3 regions of the Amycolatopsis sp. CA-161197 genome follow, and region 1 is predicted to be linked to each of the others. Evidence: riboswitches for the same ligand, from Rfam matches in the RefSeq annotation. Region 1 holds a riboswitch; each other region holds the start of a gene.

Region 1 (5,494 bases):
TGACGGACGAACTGGCCGACGCTCTCGAACTGCACCTGGCGCCGCCATTTCCCGCCCCGGCCGTCCGCCGCGGCGCTGACTACGGCTCGGTCTGCGCCGTGATGATCGGCGCTGCCGTATTACGCGCAGCTCCTGCGCATTGCGGAACTCGCGTTCAAGCGCTTGGAAGAGATGGACGCAGCTCGGCGGAGGTCCGACGCGGAGCTTCAGAACAACGTCAGCTGACCTTCGGGCACGCGGGTCCGCGCGAGAATGGCGTCGCAGCGCTGGCAGGTCACGGCTTCGTCCGTGGGGTTGAGGCCGCGGTAGTCCCAGCCGTTCAGGCCGGGTGCCGCAGGCGGGCAGCCATTCGCCGGTGACGAGGTGGACCGTGCCGGTGGACGTGCGGCCGTGCAGGCGGGTCCAGCTCGGTGGCGCTGCCGGGCGGTGGTGCTTGAGGCGGCGCCGGAATGCCGCGAGCGGTTCGCGTCGCCGGGGCAGCGCGAACAATGCCGGTGGGTCGTCCTCCGGGGTCATGACCACCACGGTCGCAGGGTGGCGTGGTGATCGTCTACCGCCAACCCGGGGTTGATCACCAGCCGCTCCGGACCGCGGTGAGGTCCGGAGCGGTCAGTTGGAACGTTTTTCCGGACAAGTGGTCTTCCGGCCCACGGACGTTGGTCAGCACTCGTTCTTCGGCAACATGCCCTGTTCGCACGCCCAGTCGTGCTGGATTTCGCCGGAGGTTTTGCCTCGGCCGGGGCCGCCGGGGTCCAGGTAGCCCTGGTATTCCTTGCAGCTCGGGTTGAACTTGCGGGCGTTGACGGCCCGTTGGCCACAGCCGGGGCGGGTGTCGCGGGCCTTGGGCGACTTCTTGGTGGCGCGGGGAGTGGATGTCGACTTCAGGGCCGCGGGGGTTGATGTGGGCGCCGGAGGGGTCGACGTCGGTGAAGGCGTCGGTGAGGGCGGGTTCGACGTCGGGGAGACCGGAGCGGCAGGAGTCGCCGAGGTCGACACCGGTGGAGGTCGCGAGTCGGCAGGCGCTGCGCAGGACGCGGCAGCCAGGAACACCACGGCTGCCGCGCACGCCACGCACAAGCGGTTCATACCGAGACGTCGGCACGAACCCGCGAGCCGTTTCGGAGAGTGAAAAGAAGCGCTCAGCCCAGCAGGCCGAGCACCACCAAAGCCGCCAGCGTGAACGACGTCGCGAACAGCGTGATCCAGGCGCGCTGGGTGGCGGAGAGGGCAGTGGGCGAGTTGTTCATCGCGGGTCCTAGCGGGGCGGGGTGGGCGGATTCCGCTGGGATAGCGCGCTGATCAAGGGTGGTGTTACGGCCTGTGGTCGAGATCACGGTGGGTGCGGAAAGTGCGCCACAGGACCGCGGCGGCGGAGGCCACCATCAGGGTGAACGCGGTGGTGCCGACGATGATCGCCTGGGTCATGAAAGTCCCCTCCGTGGAAGTGCGTACGAAGAGGGGACGTGTCAGCCCGCGGGAGGTGTCGCCGGGGTCGGGCAGATCACAGGGAGTCGATCTGGGCCGCGAGGGCGAAGTCCTTCGAGGTGAGGCCGCCGGCGGAGTGGGTGGAGAGGGTGAGCGTCACGGTGCGCCAGCGGATGTCGATGTCCGGGTGGTGGTCGGCGGCTTCGGCGAGGTAGCCGACGCGGACCACGAAGGTCACGGCGTCCGGGAAGGACGGGAGGTCGACCGTACGGGTGATGGAGTCGCCGGAACGGCGCCAGTCGGGGACGGTGGCCAGGGCCGATGAGATCTCGGAGTCGCTCAGTAGTTGCGCCATGTGTCCAATGGTGAACCCGTTTGGGCTACGCTGCACGGTTGCCACGGGAGTCCGGTGCAGCCGGGCTGAGAGGCGGGTGCCCGAGACCCGCGACCGTTCGCACCTGATTCCGGATCATGCCGGCGCAGGGAGGGCTGCTCTCCCCGCATCGGCGCAAGGAGGGCAGATGATTCCGCGGACCGCACGCACGGTGCTGGGCCTGGCCACGGTCACGGCGCTGGCGAGCGCGTGCTCGCTGTCCGGCGGCAGCTCGGGCGGCGACGCCCAGCAGACCCCGACGGTCACGCTCGTCACGCACGACTCGTTCGTCGCGCCGCAGGACGTGCTGGACGCGTTCCAGCGGCAGTCCGGGATCAAGCTCAAGATCCTCAAATCGGGCGACGCGGGGGAACTCACCAACAAACTGGTGCTCACCAAGGCCAACCCGATCGGCGACGTGGCGTTCGGCGTCGACAACACGTTCGCCTCGCGCGCGCTGGGCGAGGGCGTGTTCCAGGCGTACACGAGCCCCGAGGCCGACCGCGGGCCGCAGCGGTACTCCGCGGATCCGCAGCACCGCCTGAGCGCCGTGGACGTCGGCGACGTCTGCGTCAACATCGACCCCGCCTACTTCGCGAGCAAGCACCTGCCCGAGCCCAAGACCTACGACGACCTCGCCGACCCGAAGTACAAGGACCTCACCGTCGCCGAGAGCCCCGCCACGGCGTCGCCCGGGCTGGCGTTCCTGCTGGGCACCGTGGCGAAGTACGGCGAGCAGGGCTGGCACGACTACTGGGCCAAGCTCAAGGCCAACGGCGTCAAGGTCGACAGCGGCTGGGAAGAGGCCTACACCAAGGACTTCTCCGGCTCCTCGGGCAAGGGCCCGCGCCCGATCGTGGTCTCGTACGCGTCCTCGCCGGCCGCCGAGATCGGCGACGACGGCAAGCCGCGCACCAAGGCGCTGCTCGACACGTGCTTCCGCCAGATCGAGTACGCCGGCGTCCTCGCCGGCACCAAGCAGGTGCCGCAGGCCCAGAAGGTGGTCGACTTCCTGCTGTCGCAGCAGTTCCAGACGACGGTCGCGGCCAACATGTACGTCTACCCTGCCCGCGAGGGCGTCGACCTGCCCGCCGGCTGGGCCGCGGCCGCGCCGCTGCCCCAGGACCCCGCGACTCTGCCCGCCGACCAGATCCAGGCCGGCCGTGAGAAGTGGATCGGTGAATGGCGCTCGCTCATGGGCGCGTAACGCCGGCGCAGACCGCGCGCACGGCGGGCCTGGCGCTGCTCGGCCTGCTGCCCGTCGCGTTCCTGGTCGTGTTCTTCGCGTGGCCGGTCGTCGCGATCCTCGGCCGCGGCTTCTCGGCCGGCGGCGTGGACACGGTCCTGGCCGACGCGCAGACGTGGCAGCTCGCCGCGTTCACGCTGGTCAGCGCCGCCGCGTCGACAGTCGTCGCCGTGGTCGCGGGGCTGCCGGTGGCCTACGTGCTCGCGCGCGTGAAGCTGCCGGGCGTCGGGCTGGCGCGCACGCTGGTGCTGGTGCCGTTCGTGCTGCCCACGGTGGTCGTCGGGCTCGCGTTCCGCGCGCTGTGGCCCGACGGCGGTGTGCTGCCGCTGGTGCTGGCCAACGCGTTTTTCAACGTCGCCGTGGTCGCCCGGACCGTCGCCGGGCTGTGGAGCCACCTCGACCCGCGTGCGACCGAAGCCGCCCGCGCGCTGGGCGCCTCGCCGTGGCGGGCCTTCCGCACGGTGACGCTGCCCGCGCTCGGCCCGGCCGTCGCGTCGGCCGCGGCGGTCGTCTTTCTCTTCTGCGCCACCAGTTTCGGCGTGGTGCTCATCCTCGGCGGCGGCCGCTACCGCACGCTCGAGACCGAGATCTACCTGCGCACGGTCGACCTGCTCGACCTCTCCGGAGCGGCCGCGCTGTCGCTCATCCAGTTCGCCGCCGTCCTCGCCGCCCTCGCGCTGGGCGCGATCGCCCGGCGCCGCCGTGAGAACGCCGTGAAACTCAAGCAGGCCACGCCCCGGCGGCCGAGAAAAGGCGAATGGTGGACGGTCGGCGCGGCCACGGTCGTGATCGCCCTGCTGATGACGCCGATCGTCGCGCTGCTGCTGGAGTCGGTGTCCACACCGGACGGCTGGAGCCTCGCCGGCTTCCGCGCGCTCGCGAGCACCGGCACGGACGACGCGCTGCAGGTCTCCGGCTGGGTCGCCGCCCAGAACTCGCTCGCCGCCGCCACCGACGCGACGCTGCTCGCCATGGCCGTCGGCGTGCTGGCCAGCGTCGTGCTCGTCGCCCTGCGGCGCGCACCCGGCCGCCTCGCCCGCGGCATGGGCGAGACAATGGACGCCGCCCTGATGCTGCCGCTGGGCGTCTCCGCCGTGACGGTCGGCTTCGGCTACCTCGTGACGCTCGACGCGCTGCCCGGCGACCTGCGCACGTCGCCGTTGCTCGTGCCGCTCGCGCAGGCGCTGGTGATCATCCCGCTGGTCGTGCGGATGATCCTGCCGGTGCTGCGCGCCGTCGACGTGCGGCTGCGCCAGGCCGCGTCGACGCTCGGCGCGAGCCCGGCCCGCGTGTGGCGCGAGATCGACCTGCCGCTCACCGCGCGCTCGCTCGTCGCGGCCGCCGGGTTCGGTTTCGTGGTGGCGCTCGGCGAGTTCGGCGCCACGAGCTTCCTCGCCCGCCCCGACGCGCCCACGCTGCCCGTCGCCGTCGCGACGCTCATCTCGCGCCCGGGCGAGCTCAACAACCAGATGGCGTACGCCGCGTGCGCGCTGCTCATGGTCGTGACGGTCGCGGCCGTCGCGCTGATCGACCGCTTCGGCTCCGTTCGCGGGCACGGCACGGTGGGGGAGTTCTGAATGGCGCTCACGGTGCGGGACCTCACGGTCCACTACGGCTCGTTCGCGGCGGTCCGCGACGCGCGCCTCGACATCACCGACGGCGAGGTGCTCGCCCTGCTCGGCCCGTCCGGCTCGGGCAAGTCGACGCTGCTGCGTGCCATCACCGGCCTCGAGCCCATGACGTCGGGCTCGGTGAGCTGGGACGGCACCGACCTCGCCACCGTGCCCGTGCACCGGCGCGGATTCGGGCTGGTCTTCCAGGACGGCCAGCTCTTCCCGCACCGCGACGTCGCCGCGAACATCGCGTTCGGCCTGCGCATGCACGGGATCCCCAAGGCGAAACACCGGGCCCGCGTCGAAGAGCTGCTGGAACTGGTGGGGCTCAAGGGGTTCGAACGCCGGCGCGTCACCGAGCTGTCGGGCGGCCAGGCGCAGCGCGTGGCCCTGGCTCGCGCCCTCGCGCCCGAACCGCGGCTGCTGCTGCTCGACGAACCGCTGTCCGGCCTCGACGCGGGGCTGCGCGAGCAGCTCGCCATCGATCTCGCGGACCTGTTGCGGCGCAGCAAGATCACCGCCCTGCTGGTCACCCACGATCAGGAAGAGGCGTTCACGCTCGCCGACCGCGTGGCCGTCCTCGACGCCGGCGAGATCCGGCAGGAAGGCGCCGTGCGGTCGGTGTGGCGCAACCCGGCGGACGACGACGTCGCGAAGTTCCTCGGCGCCACGTCGTTCGTCGACGGGGTGGCCGCGGGCGGCGTGGTGCACACCGGTCTCGGTGACGTCGCGCTCCCGGAGCTCGAAGACGGTCCGGTGCGTCTGGGGCTCAGGCCGCATGCCTTGCGCGTGGCCGAAACCGGCGTGGCCGGCGAGGTGACGGCCGCGGTGCACCGG
Region 2 (5,494 bases), 690 kb from region 1:
GCCGTTCTCCTTCAGCGCCGGCAGCCAGCGCAGATCGCTGTCCTCGCCGACGAGCCCGAGCACGACGTCGAGATCCGCCGGCGTCGCGTTCTGGTCCCGGTAGTCGATCGGCTCGTCCACGCCCAGCGACCGCAGGAAATCGTGCTTCGCCGCGCTGGCCGTCCCGAGCACGTACGCACCACGCGCCTTGGCGATCTGCACGGCGAGGTGGCCCACGCCGCCGGCCGCCGCGTCGACGAGCACCCGCTGTCCACTCCGGACTTCCGCCACGTCCACCAGCGCCTGCCACGCCGTGAGCCCCGCCAGGGGCAACCCGGCCGCCTCCGCGTGCGACAGCCCGGCCGGCTTGCGCACGAATTGGCGCGACGGCGCCGTTACGTACTCCGCGTAGGCCGCGGCCTCGCGCGGGAACCACGGCATGCCGAGGACCTCGTCGCCCTGCTTCACGCCGGTGGCCCCGAAACCCACCTCTTCGACGACGCCGGACACGTCCCAGCCCAGCGTGTACGGGGGCTCGCCCAGGAACACCGGGTGCGCCCGCGACTTCCAGTCGACGGGGTTGATGCCGGCGGCGTGCACGCGCACCAGCACCTCGGTCGGGCCCGGCGCCGGGCGGTCGGTCTCGGTCACCCGCAGCACCTCCGGGCCGCCGAACTCCCGCTGGGTCACCACGCGCATTTCGGATCTCTCCTTCCGGTTGGTTGCCCCCTATGGTGGGTGAGGTGGTCACTTTTCGCCAGAAGGCACTTTCCGGTAAAGTAGGTACCTGATGGAAACCACCTGTGACCAGCACGGACCATGGGACGTCTACCTGAAGAGCTGCCCTTGCCGCGATGTGCTCGACCTGCTAGCGAACAAGTGGACCGCGCTCGTGCTCGGCGTACTTGAGCAGGGGCCGCACCGCTTCGGCGAGCTGCGCCGCGCCGTCGGTGGCATCAGCCAGAAGATGCTCACGCAGAACCTGCGAAACCTCGAACGCGACGGTTTCGTCAGCCGCAAGGTTTTCCCGACCACGCCGCCGACGGTGGAGTACGCGCTCACGCCGATGGGCGCCGAGGTCAGCGCCCACCTGGTGGCGCTGAGCACGTGGTCGCAGTCGAACTTCGACCGGATCCGCGACGCGCGCAGCACCTACGACACGCGCTCACTCGGCCCGGTGAACTGATTCCGTGCGGTCCGGGGGTTTTCCTCCCGTACCGCACGGAACGTCCAGTTCGGACTCAGGTGAAGCGCGGCGGTGGCTTCAGCACGCTTTTCCGGTAGTCGGTCACGGCCCTGCTCTCGGCGATGCCCGGTTTGGGGTCCAGGCCCCATTTCCGGATCACCTTCAGGGCCGCGGCCGGTTTGTTGGCCGAGACCAGCTGGTCGACCTCGAACTTCAGGTCCAAAGGCATTTGGGCCCACAAAGCGCGGGCGGCGGCGTCGTCGGTCACGGGTCCAGTGTGGCCGTTCAGTCGGCCAGCCGCCAGAACGGGGACACCGGCCCCACCCCGGCGCCGAGCGGGTAGGCCTCGGCGACGCAGCGTGCGATGAACTGCTTCGCCTCGGTCACGGCCGTCGGCACGTCGGCGCCCTTGGCGAGCGACGACGTGATGGCCGAGGCCATCGTGTCGCCGCCGCCGTGGGTGTTGTCGGTGTCGATGCGCACGCCGCTGAGCTCCAGCACGTCCGTGCCGTCGGTGAGCAGGTCCACGCAGTCCTCGGCCTCGTACAGGTGCCCGCCCTTCACCAGCACCCACCGGGATCCGAACTCCAGCAACGCGTCCGCCGCCGCGCGCTGGGTTTGCGCGCCGGTGACCGTGATGCCGGTGAGCAGCCGCACCTCGTCGAGGTTCGGCGTGATCAGCGTGGCGCGCGGGAAGAGCTCCGTGCGGATGGCCTCCAGCGCCTCCTCACGCAGGAGCGCGTGACCGGTCATCGACGCGGCCACCGGGTCGACGACGAACGGGGTGTCCGTGTCGCGTCCGATGTGGACCTCGTCGAGCGTTTTCGCCACGGCCTGGATGATGTCGGCCGTGGCGAGCATGCCGGTCTTCGCCGCGTTCACGCCCATGTCGCCGGCCACGGCCTTGATCTGCGCCGTGACGACGTCGGCCGGGATCTCGGTGAAGCCCTGCACGCCGAGCGAGTTCTGCACCGTGACGGCCGTGAGCGCGACGAGCCCGTGGACGCCGTGGGCGAAGAACGTGCGCAGGTCGGCCTGCACGCCCGCACCACCGCCGGAGTCGGATCCGGCGATGGTGAGGGCGGTGCGGGGGGTTTCGGTCATGACTACTGCCTCTGATTGCTGGTGGAGCTACTGCCCGACGACCGGGAGGTAGACCTTGTTGCCCTGCTCGCCGAACTCGGCCGACTTCTCCGCCATGCCGGCCTCGATGGCCTCCACAGTGGACAGCCCGTGCTCCTCGGCGTACTTGCGCACGTCGTGGGTGATCCGCATCGAGCAAAACTTCGGGCCGCACATCGAGCAGAAGTGCGCGGTCTTCGCCGGCTCCGCGGGCAGCGTCTCGTCGTGGTACGAGCGCGCGGTGTCGGGGTCGAGTGCCAGGTTGAACTGGTCGTTCCAGCGGAACTCGAAGCGGGCCTTGGACAGCTCGTCGTCCCACTCGTGCGCGTGGGGGTGGCCCTTGGCGAGGTCGGCGGAGTGCGCGGCGATCTTGTAGGTGATCACGCCGGTCTTCACGTCGTCGCGGTTGGGCAGGCCGAGGTGCTCCTTCGGCGTGACGTAGCAGAGCATCGCGGTGCCGTACCAGCCGATCTGCGCCGCGCCGATGGCGGAGGTGATGTGGTCGTACGCCGGCGCGATGTCCGTCGCGAGTGGACCGAGGGTGTAGAACGGTGCCTCGCCGGTGAGCTGTTCCTCCAGCTCGACGTTCTCCTTGATCTTGTGCATCGGCACGTGGCCGGGGCCCTCGATCATCACCTGCACGTCGTGCTCGCGCGCGATGTGCGTGAGCTCACCGAGGGTTTCGAGCTCGGCGAACTGCGCGCGGTCGTTGGCGTCGGCGATCGAGCCGGGACGCAGGCCGTCGCCGAGGGAGAACGTGACGTCGTACTTGCGCAGGATCTCGCAGAGTTCCTCGAAGTTGGTGTAGAGGAACGATTCCTTGTGGTGCGCGAGGCACCACGCGGCCATGATCGAGCCGCCGCGGCTCACGATGCCGGTCACACGACGGGCGGTGAGCGGGATGTAGCGCAGCAGCACTCCCGCGTGGACGGTGACGTAGTCCACACCCTGTTCGCACTGCTCGATGATCGTGTCGCGGTAGACCTCCCACGACAGCTTCTCCGGCTCCCCGTTGACCTTCTCCAGTGCCTGGTAGATCGGCACGGTGCCCACGGGCACGGGGGAGTTGCGGACGATCCACTCGCGCGTCTCGTGGATGCGCTTGCCGGTGGACAGGTCCATGATCGTGTCGGCGCCCCAGCGGGTGGCCCACACCATCTTGTCGACCTCTTCCTCCACTGAGGACCAGACGGCCGAGTTGCCCATGTTGGCGTTGATCTTCACCAGGAACTTCTTGCCGATGATCATCGGCTCGCTCTCCGGGTGCTTGCGGTTGGCGGGAATCACCGCCCGCCCGCGCGCGACCTCGTCGCGCACGAACTCGGGTGAGCACCGCTCGCGCGCGGCGATGAACTCCATCTCACGCGTGATCACGCCGGCTTTGGCCCAGCCGAGCTGGGTGTTGTGCGCGCGGCCGTCGGCCCAGCCCGCGCGCAGCGGGTGAAGTCCATTGTGGACGTCGATCTTCGCGTCCGGGTTGGTGTACGGCCCGGACGTGTCGTACACGTCGAAGTGCTCACCGTTCGACAGGTCGATGCGCCGCGCCGGAACCCGCAGGCCCGACTCGGTGCGGTGGTAGACCTTGTGCGAACCGGTGATCGGCCCCGTGGTCACGGAAGGCGTGATGGCAGGCTCGTTCTCCAGCGTCGTCAACGACGTTCACTCCCTACGCCGGCATTACCCGGTCAGGTTCATGCGGTCGGCGGCACCGGGTGTCCACAGACAGACACCAGCCGCCCTCTCAGCCCGCCAAGGCGCGAGCTCCCGCGTTGGTTATGAGGTTGTCCCTCGACCATGCCACGGCGGATCACGCGAGCACAAGGCGACTTGTCGACCGGTGTGTTCTTCACCGGATCGGAGCATGCGACCGCCAGGAGTTCACGTGACGATCACCTTTGACGACTTTGGGGGTATCCCGTTGCGGAAAGGCCTGCTCACCGGGTTTGGTGGCGGTCTTGGCGATGGGCGCGGTCCCGGCCGCTTCGACGGCTCAGGGTGACGCGCCAGGTGGGCCTGGTACCCGTCCGAGCTGGCTGCCGGCGGACAAAACGGGCTTCGGCACGGCCCGCGACCGCGCCAGCGACGTGTGGTTCACGCTGCAGGGCGGGCGCATGTCGGAGGTCTGCTACCTCGATTTGTCGACTCCGAGCGTGCGGTTGCTGGACGTCGCTGACCGGGCGGCCGCTCTCGCTCTACGCCGTGGCCGACCCGGACCTGACCAACGACGGCAGTAACGATTCGGCGTCCGCTGCCGCCGCGGTGGCGTCGGCTTCCGACGGTGCCACGGCGGCCGCTCCGGCGTTTTCGCGGACGTCCTTCGGATACGCCGGCGTTTCGGATGGCTCGACGCATTTGCTGGCGTCGAAGAAACTGGTTTCGTATTCTCGTGCCGCCACCGGAAACGTCATCCTCACCGAACAGACGGCAGCCGACGGTATGCGTTCCCGGAACGTGACTTTGGCGCTGGGCATGGGTTCTTCCGCCGCTGCGGCGACGAATAATCCCCAGGATTCCGCCCGCCTCAGTTTCCGCGCGATTTCCGCCGACTACCCCCGCGGCTGGCGCGATTACCTTTCCACGGTCCGCGCCGCCCCGTCTTCATTGCCGATCACGGCGTTCCGCGATCTGTACCACTCCGGCGCGACCAACCGCGTGTGCCCCCAGTAACTCACCTCTGGAAGCCCCACCCATCCTCGGGCTCACCCGGCCACACCCCCGGCACCCCGACGGCTTCGGCCACACCACCGGCCTGGACCCACGCAGTACATCCGCCTGGCCAGGTCGGTCGCGCAGAACCACCCGGTCGAGCAGCCTGCCGCCGAAGCAGCGAGCACTTCCTGGGGCGATGAACCGCTGAAACGACGAGTCTCCCGGCCCCAACCCAGGACCGGGAGACTCATCGACAAAACGACTCAAGCCTCAGCCGGCTCGTCCTTCGGGGGCAGCCAGCTCAGGCCCGGGACGCCCCATTTGTTCTTCTTCAGCATCTTCTTCGCCGCGCGCGCGTGGCGGCCCACCAGGCGGTCGAGGTAGAGGTGCCCGTCGAGGTGGTCGGTCTCGTGCTGCAGGCAGCGGGCGAAGTAGCCGGTGCCTTCGACGGAGATGGGAGAGCCGGTCGCGTCGAAACCGGTCACGCGCGCCCACGAGGCGCGGCCGGTGGGGTAAGACTCGCCGGGGACCGAGAGGCAGCCTTCCCAGTCGTCGTCC
Region 3 (5,494 bases), 690 kb from region 1:
GAGTGCGTCGATCTTCTCTTCGACGGCGCCACGTTCGTCGAGCTGCCCGGCCCGCGCTTCAACACCCCGCACACCCACGGCGCGGGCGACACCATGGCTTCGGCCCTGACGGCCGGGCTGGCCAAGGGGATGTCGGTCGTGGAGGCCGCCCGGTACGGCAAGTGGTTCGTGTCGCACGCGGTCGAGCACTCGTACCCGATGGGCGCGAAGGTGGGACCGGTGTCGGCGTTCTGGCGGCTGGCGCCGGAGGATCGCTGACCGGCCCCCGCAGCGGCAGGCCGGTCGAGCTGTGTCCGGAAGGGCGCCTCCGACGACGGCAGCTAGCTGTCGTCGGAGATCAGGGCCTCCAGGGCCGGCAGCGCGACCGTGAGGGCTTCGCGGTATTCGGGGCTCAGCTTGTCGAGGCGGCGGTTGAGCTCCTGCACGCGGGTGGACCGCACGCCGGACACGAGGCGCTCGCCCTCTTCCGTCGCGCGGGCGAGCCAGGCGCGGCGGTCGACGGGGTCGGACTCGCGCGTGACGTAGCCCGCCTCGACGAGGGTGGCGATTATGCGCGACATCGTGGCCGCCGCGACGCCCTCCTTCGCGGCGAGGTCGCCGAGGCGCAGCTGACCGAAGTGGACGAGCGTGGCGAGAGCTGAGATCGCGCCGTGGCCGGGCCCGGGGACCCCCGCCTGCCGCAACGAGCGCGACAGCCGTCCCACGGCCAGGTACAACCTGCCCGAGACGTCCTGGACCGAGGATAGAGTCACGGCTGGCTCCTCCTGCCGCTGTTGCCCGCCGCCTTTGCGCCGGAAGGGTGTCGTCCACCATAAGGCCTGCCGGTGCACGTTCGGCGTTAAGCGCGGACGAAATCACCGACCGGCGCGCCCAATGCGGCCCACTTGCACCAGGCGGCTTACCCGCCTTTACCCCGGGAGGGCGAAACCAGCGGTCAGCGGGGCGGGCTCGACGCGTGAGCCCAGAACCGCTGCGGCACCCGGCCCGCGTCGCGCGCCAGGCGGCCCGCCTCGACGCCCGCGCGCATGGCCGCGGCCATGCGCTCCGGGTCTTTCGCGCGGGTGACCGCGGTGGACAGCAGCACCGCGTCGCAGCCGAGTTCCATGGCGAGGCAGGCGTCGGAAGCGGTGCCGATGCCCGCGTCGAGGATGACGGGGACCATGGCGCGCGCGACGATCAGCTCGATGTTGTGCGGGTTGCGAATGCCGAGGCCCGTGCCGATGGGGGCGCCCAGCGGCATCACGGCGGCGCAACCCGCTTCCTCGAGCCGCAGGGCGAGCACGGGGTCGTCGTTGGTGTACGCGAGCACGGTGAAGCCGTCGGCCGCCAGTTGCTCCGCGGCGTCCAGGGTTTCGAACGGGTCGGGCAGCAGGGTGCGGTCGTCGGCGTGGACCTCGAGCTTGATCAGGTCCGTGTCGAGCGCTTCGCGGGCCAGCTGGGCGGTGAGCACGGCCTCCGCGGCGGTGCGGCAGCCGGCGGTGTTGGGCAGCAGCTTGATCCCGAGGCGCCGCACGAGACCGAGCACGCCGGTGCCGCCGTCGGCGTCGGCCTTGCGCATGGCGACGGTCGTCAGCTCGGTGCCCGACGCGACCAGCGCGCGTTCCAGCACCGACAGGTTCCCGGCACCACCGGTCCCGATGATCAGCCTCGACGACAGCTTGTGTTCGCCGATGACCAGCGCGTCGTCCATCGTCAGCCTCCCTGCACCGCGGTCAGCACGTCGATGTTCGCGCCCTTCGGCACCACCGACGCCTCCCACTCGCCCCGGCGCACGACCTCGCCGTTCACCGCGACGGCCACGCCCTGGCGGGTCACGTCGAGCGCGTCGAGCACCTCGGACACGGTGGCGCCGTCGGGGAACTCGCGCCAGCTCCCGTTGACCTTGATCTCCATCAGACTCGCTCCTTCTCCAGCAAACGGGCGGGCGCGGCCGCCCCGATCTCGTCCGGCGGCGCCTCGCCCGCCAGCCAGGCGACCACGGCGTCGGCGGTCACGGGGGCCATCAGCAGGCCGTTGCGGTGGTGGCCCGTCGCCGCGTACACGCCTTCGCCGAGCTCCCCGATGTACGGCAGCGCGTCGCGGCTCCCCGCGCGCAGCCCGGCGGCGATCTCGACGAGCTCGTACTCCGTGATGCCCGGCAGGATCCGTTCGGCGCCTTCCAGCAGCTCCCGCACGCCACGCGCGGTCACGGCCTCGTCGAAGCCCGCTTCGTACTGCGTCGCGCCCAGCACCAGCTCGCCGTCCGCGCGCGGCACGAGGTAGATCGGCCGGCCCTCGACCATCGCGCGCACCGTGTACGGCGGAGGCGGCAGACAGCCTCGTCGCGGCCGCAGCCGCAGGATCTCGCCCTTGAGCGGCCGCACGGCGTCGGCCAGCAGCGGGTGCAACGCGCCCGTCCACGCGCCGGCGGCCAGCACAGTGCGAGTGTCCGGACCGGTCACGTCGTCGAGCGAAGCAATCCGTGTCGCGGAGAACTCGACCCCGCGCTTCGAGCACGCCGCCAGCAGCGCCGTCAGCAGCTTCCGGTTGTCGACGGCCAGGTCACCCGGCACGTGGAGCCCGCTGCGCACCGCACCCAGGCCCGGCGCGAGCCGCCGCGCCACCCGCCCGGTGAGCCGCTCGACGTCGCGACCCAGCGACGTCAGGTACTCGGCGAGGATGTCGAGGTGCCCGGCGTCGGCGCTGTCGAACGCGACCACGATCGTCCCGTGTTCGGCCAGCCCCGGGTCCGTGCCCTCCGCGGCGAGGTCACGCGCGAACGCCGGCCAGCGCCGCAGCGACTCCTCGCCCAGGCTGAGCACGTGCTCCTCACCCGGCCACGCCTCCGTGACGGGCGCCAGCATGCCGCCGGCCACCCAGGACGCGCCGCGCGCGGGTGCCGGATCGACCACCGTGACGCGGTGGCCGCGAGCCGCCGCGCGCCAAGCCGCGGACAGGCCGATGACACCGCCGCCGACGACGGTGAGGTTCTCGCTCATGGGAATCACGCTCCCTGCGCCGGCATGACCCGGATCAGGTTCCACGGTCGGAGCGGCAGCTCCCTCTCAGCCCGTGCCTCGGGCTCCCGTGCGGACCACCCCACTCTAGTGCGCGGGTAACGTCCCCGCCATGCCCGCCCTGACCGGATCACAGATCCGCACCCGCCTGGCCGATTCGCGGCTGTACCTGTGCACCGACGCCCGCTCGTCGCGCGGCGACCTCGCCGAGTTCGTCGACGCGGCGCTGGCCGGCGGCGTCGACATCGTGCAGTTGCGCGACAAGACGAACGGCGCCTCGCTCGAGGCCGCGCAGGAGATCGCGGCACTCGAGGTGATCGCCGAAGCGTGCGCGCGCCACGGTGCGCTGCTGTCGGTGAACGACCGCGCCGACGTCGCCCTCGCCGTGGGCGCCGACGTGCTGCACCTGGGCCAGGACGACATCCCCGTGCCGCTCGCGCGCCGCATCCTCGGCGACGACGTGGTGATCGGCCGTTCCACGCACTCGCCTCAGCAGGCTACGGCGGCGGCCGCCGAGGACGGCGTGGACTACTTCTGCACCGGCCCGTGCTGGCCCACGCCGACCAAACCCGGCCGGTACGCGCCGGGCCTGGACCTGGTCCGGGCCACGGCCGAAACCGGTACCGAACGGCCGTGGTTCGCGATCGGCGGCATCGACACCGAACGGCTGCCGGAGGTGCTGGCCGCCGGCGCGACGCGGATCGTCGTGGTCCGGGCGATCACCGACGCCGAAGACCCGAAGGCGGCCGCGCAGGCGCTGAAGTCCCGGCTCGGTTAGGGGGTCGGCGTCGCCGAACCCGCCTTCGTCTGCGGCGCGCTCGGCGTGGTCGACGGCGCCCCGCCCGTGCTCGACGGCGGCGCGGCGCTGTCCGAGCTGCTCGAAGACGTCGGGCTTTCGCTGGTCGACGTGCTCGAAGACGACGACGGTGGCGGGGTGTTCGACTCGGTCTCGCTGGGCGGCGGGCTGTTGAGCGACGTCGTGGGCGGGCTGTCGTCCTGCCGCTGCTGCTGGGTCGTGTCTGGGGTGCCCGGTTTGAAGAGTCCAGGCCCGACGTTCCCGCCCGAGGCCAGGTCCGCCCCCACGGCCACGGCGATCGCGATAGCCGTCGCGACCACACTCGTCCCGATGATGATCGGCCAGCGCAGCTTCCTGAGCTTGTCACCGAAGGATTCCTCCGGCTCCGGCTGCTGCGGCCCGGTGAGTTTCGAGATCCGCACCGTCGGCATCTCCGACGGGTCGAGCGGCAGCAGCACGGTGGGCATCTGCGCCGGATCGTCCACCGGCGACAGCCCGGACTTGCTCCCCTTGCGCTGCCCGGCGGTCACGAGCGCCGCGCGCGCCTTCAGCGCGGCCTCGCGCGTGCGCTGCAGCGAACGCAGGTACAGCTCGGCGCCGACCGTGGTGATCACGCTCGCCACCCCGGCCCCCACCACGGTGCCCGCCACGCCCAGCGTCGAGCCCAGCAACGCGGCCGTGACGGCGGCCAGTGCCGTCGCCACCACCTGCGCTGGGCGGAAACTCTTCTTCTCGCCCTGCTCCGACGTCTTTTCCTGCTGCTGACTCATGATCCCGATCTACTAGTGCCCGGCCACTTCCCCTGCGGTGTTCAACGAGTAAGGCGCGCGAGGAACTCCCCGCGTTGCCCATCCGTGAGCGAGGACACGTTGACCGTCCACAATGGATGGACTATGGCTCACATTTTCCTGACATACTCACCACATGCGATTGGTGACGATCTCCGATATCGAGGCCGCGGCAAAGCGGGTAGCCGACCACGCCGTGCGCACGCCGCTGCTGCGCCAGCACTGGGCCGAAGGCGAACTGTGGCTCAAACCCGAGAGCCTGCAACAGATCGGGGCGTTCAAGATCCGCGGCGCGTACAACGCGATCGCCTCACTCGACGACGCTGAGCGCGCACGTGGCGTGGTCGCGTATTCCAGCGGGAACCACGCCCAGGCCGTCGCCTACTCCGCCAACGCCTTCGGCATTCCCGCCGTGATCGTGGTGCCGGACGTGGCACCGCGCTTGAAGGTCGAGGCTACGCGCGGCTGGGGCGCGGAGGTGATAGAGGTGCCGATCGCCGAGCAGGAACCGGTCGCGGCCGCGCTGGCGAAGGAGCGCGGGCTCACCTACATCCCGCCGTTCGACCACCCCGACGTGATCGCGGGCCAGGGCACCGCGGGCCTGGAAATCGCCACCGACCTGCCGGACGTCGACACGGTGCTCGTGCCGGTGAGCGGCGGCGGGCTTGCTTCCGGCGTCGGCACGGCGATCAAGGCGCTGTGCCCCGGCGCGAAGGTCATCGCCGTCGAGCCCGAGCTGGCCGGCGACACCGCCGAGAGCCTGCGCGCCGGCCGCCGCGTCGAGTGGCCGATGGACCGGCGCGCCCGCACGATCGCCGACGGCCTGCGCGCCCAGCCGTCCGACCTGACCTTCGCGCACTTGCAGAGCGTGCTCGACGGCATCGTCACCGTGACCGAGGACGAGATCCGCGACG

What was found. Region 1 has a riboswitch for thiamine pyrophosphate ahead of ACQPXB_RS42295 (thiamine ABC transporter substrate-binding protein). Riboswitches for the same ligand answer to the same signal wherever they lie in the genome.
Region 2: it holds a riboswitch for thiamine pyrophosphate, as region 1 does, so the genes downstream of both, thiC (phosphomethylpyrimidine synthase ThiC) here and ACQPXB_RS42295 (thiamine ABC transporter substrate-binding protein) in region 1, are expected to answer to the same signal.
Region 3: it holds a riboswitch for thiamine pyrophosphate, as region 1 does, so the genes downstream of both, thiO (glycine oxidase ThiO) here and ACQPXB_RS42295 (thiamine ABC transporter substrate-binding protein) in region 1, are expected to answer to the same signal.

What each region holds. Positions count from the first base shown of each region.
Region 1 is NZ_CP192059.1:8,928,683-8,934,176, reverse strand. Features, by position in the region: gene ACQPXB_RS42300 (4a-hydroxytetrahydrobiopterin dehydratase) at 1,502-1,780, opposite strand; TPP riboswitch at 1,814-1,929, shown strand; gene ACQPXB_RS42295 (thiamine ABC transporter substrate-binding protein) at 1,947-3,005, shown strand; gene ACQPXB_RS42290 (ABC transporter permease) at 2,981-4,621, shown strand; gene ACQPXB_RS42285 (ABC transporter ATP-binding protein) at 4,622-5,494, shown strand, end outside.
Region 2 is NZ_CP192059.1:9,613,765-9,619,258, reverse strand. Features, by position in the region: gene ACQPXB_RS45655 (NADP-dependent oxidoreductase) at 1-678, opposite strand, end outside; gene ACQPXB_RS45650 (winged helix-turn-helix transcriptional regulator) at 770-1,165, shown strand; gene ACQPXB_RS45645 (hypothetical protein) at 1,221-1,433, opposite strand; gene thiD (bifunctional hydroxymethylpyrimidine kinase/phosphomethylpyrimidine kinase) at 1,451-2,269, opposite strand; gene thiC (phosphomethylpyrimidine synthase ThiC) at 2,297-3,940, opposite strand; TPP riboswitch at 3,934-4,065, opposite strand; gene ACQPXB_RS45630 (hypothetical protein) at 4,249-4,521, shown strand; gene ACQPXB_RS45625 (hypothetical protein) at 4,487-4,954, shown strand; gene ACQPXB_RS45620 (peptide deformylase) at 5,200-5,494, opposite strand, start outside.
Region 3 is NZ_CP192059.1:9,621,274-9,626,767, forward strand. Features, by position in the region: gene thiD (bifunctional hydroxymethylpyrimidine kinase/phosphomethylpyrimidine kinase) at 1-258, shown strand, start outside; gene ACQPXB_RS45670 (MarR family winged helix-turn-helix transcriptional regulator) at 321-752, opposite strand; gene ACQPXB_RS45675 (thiazole synthase) at 935-1,690, opposite strand; gene thiS (sulfur carrier protein ThiS) at 1,693-1,893, opposite strand; gene thiO (glycine oxidase ThiO) at 1,893-2,978, opposite strand; TPP riboswitch at 2,973-3,078, opposite strand; gene thiE (thiamine phosphate synthase) at 3,109-3,774, shown strand; gene ACQPXB_RS45695 (hypothetical protein) at 3,771-4,562, opposite strand; gene ACQPXB_RS45700 (threonine ammonia-lyase) at 4,717-5,494, shown strand, end outside.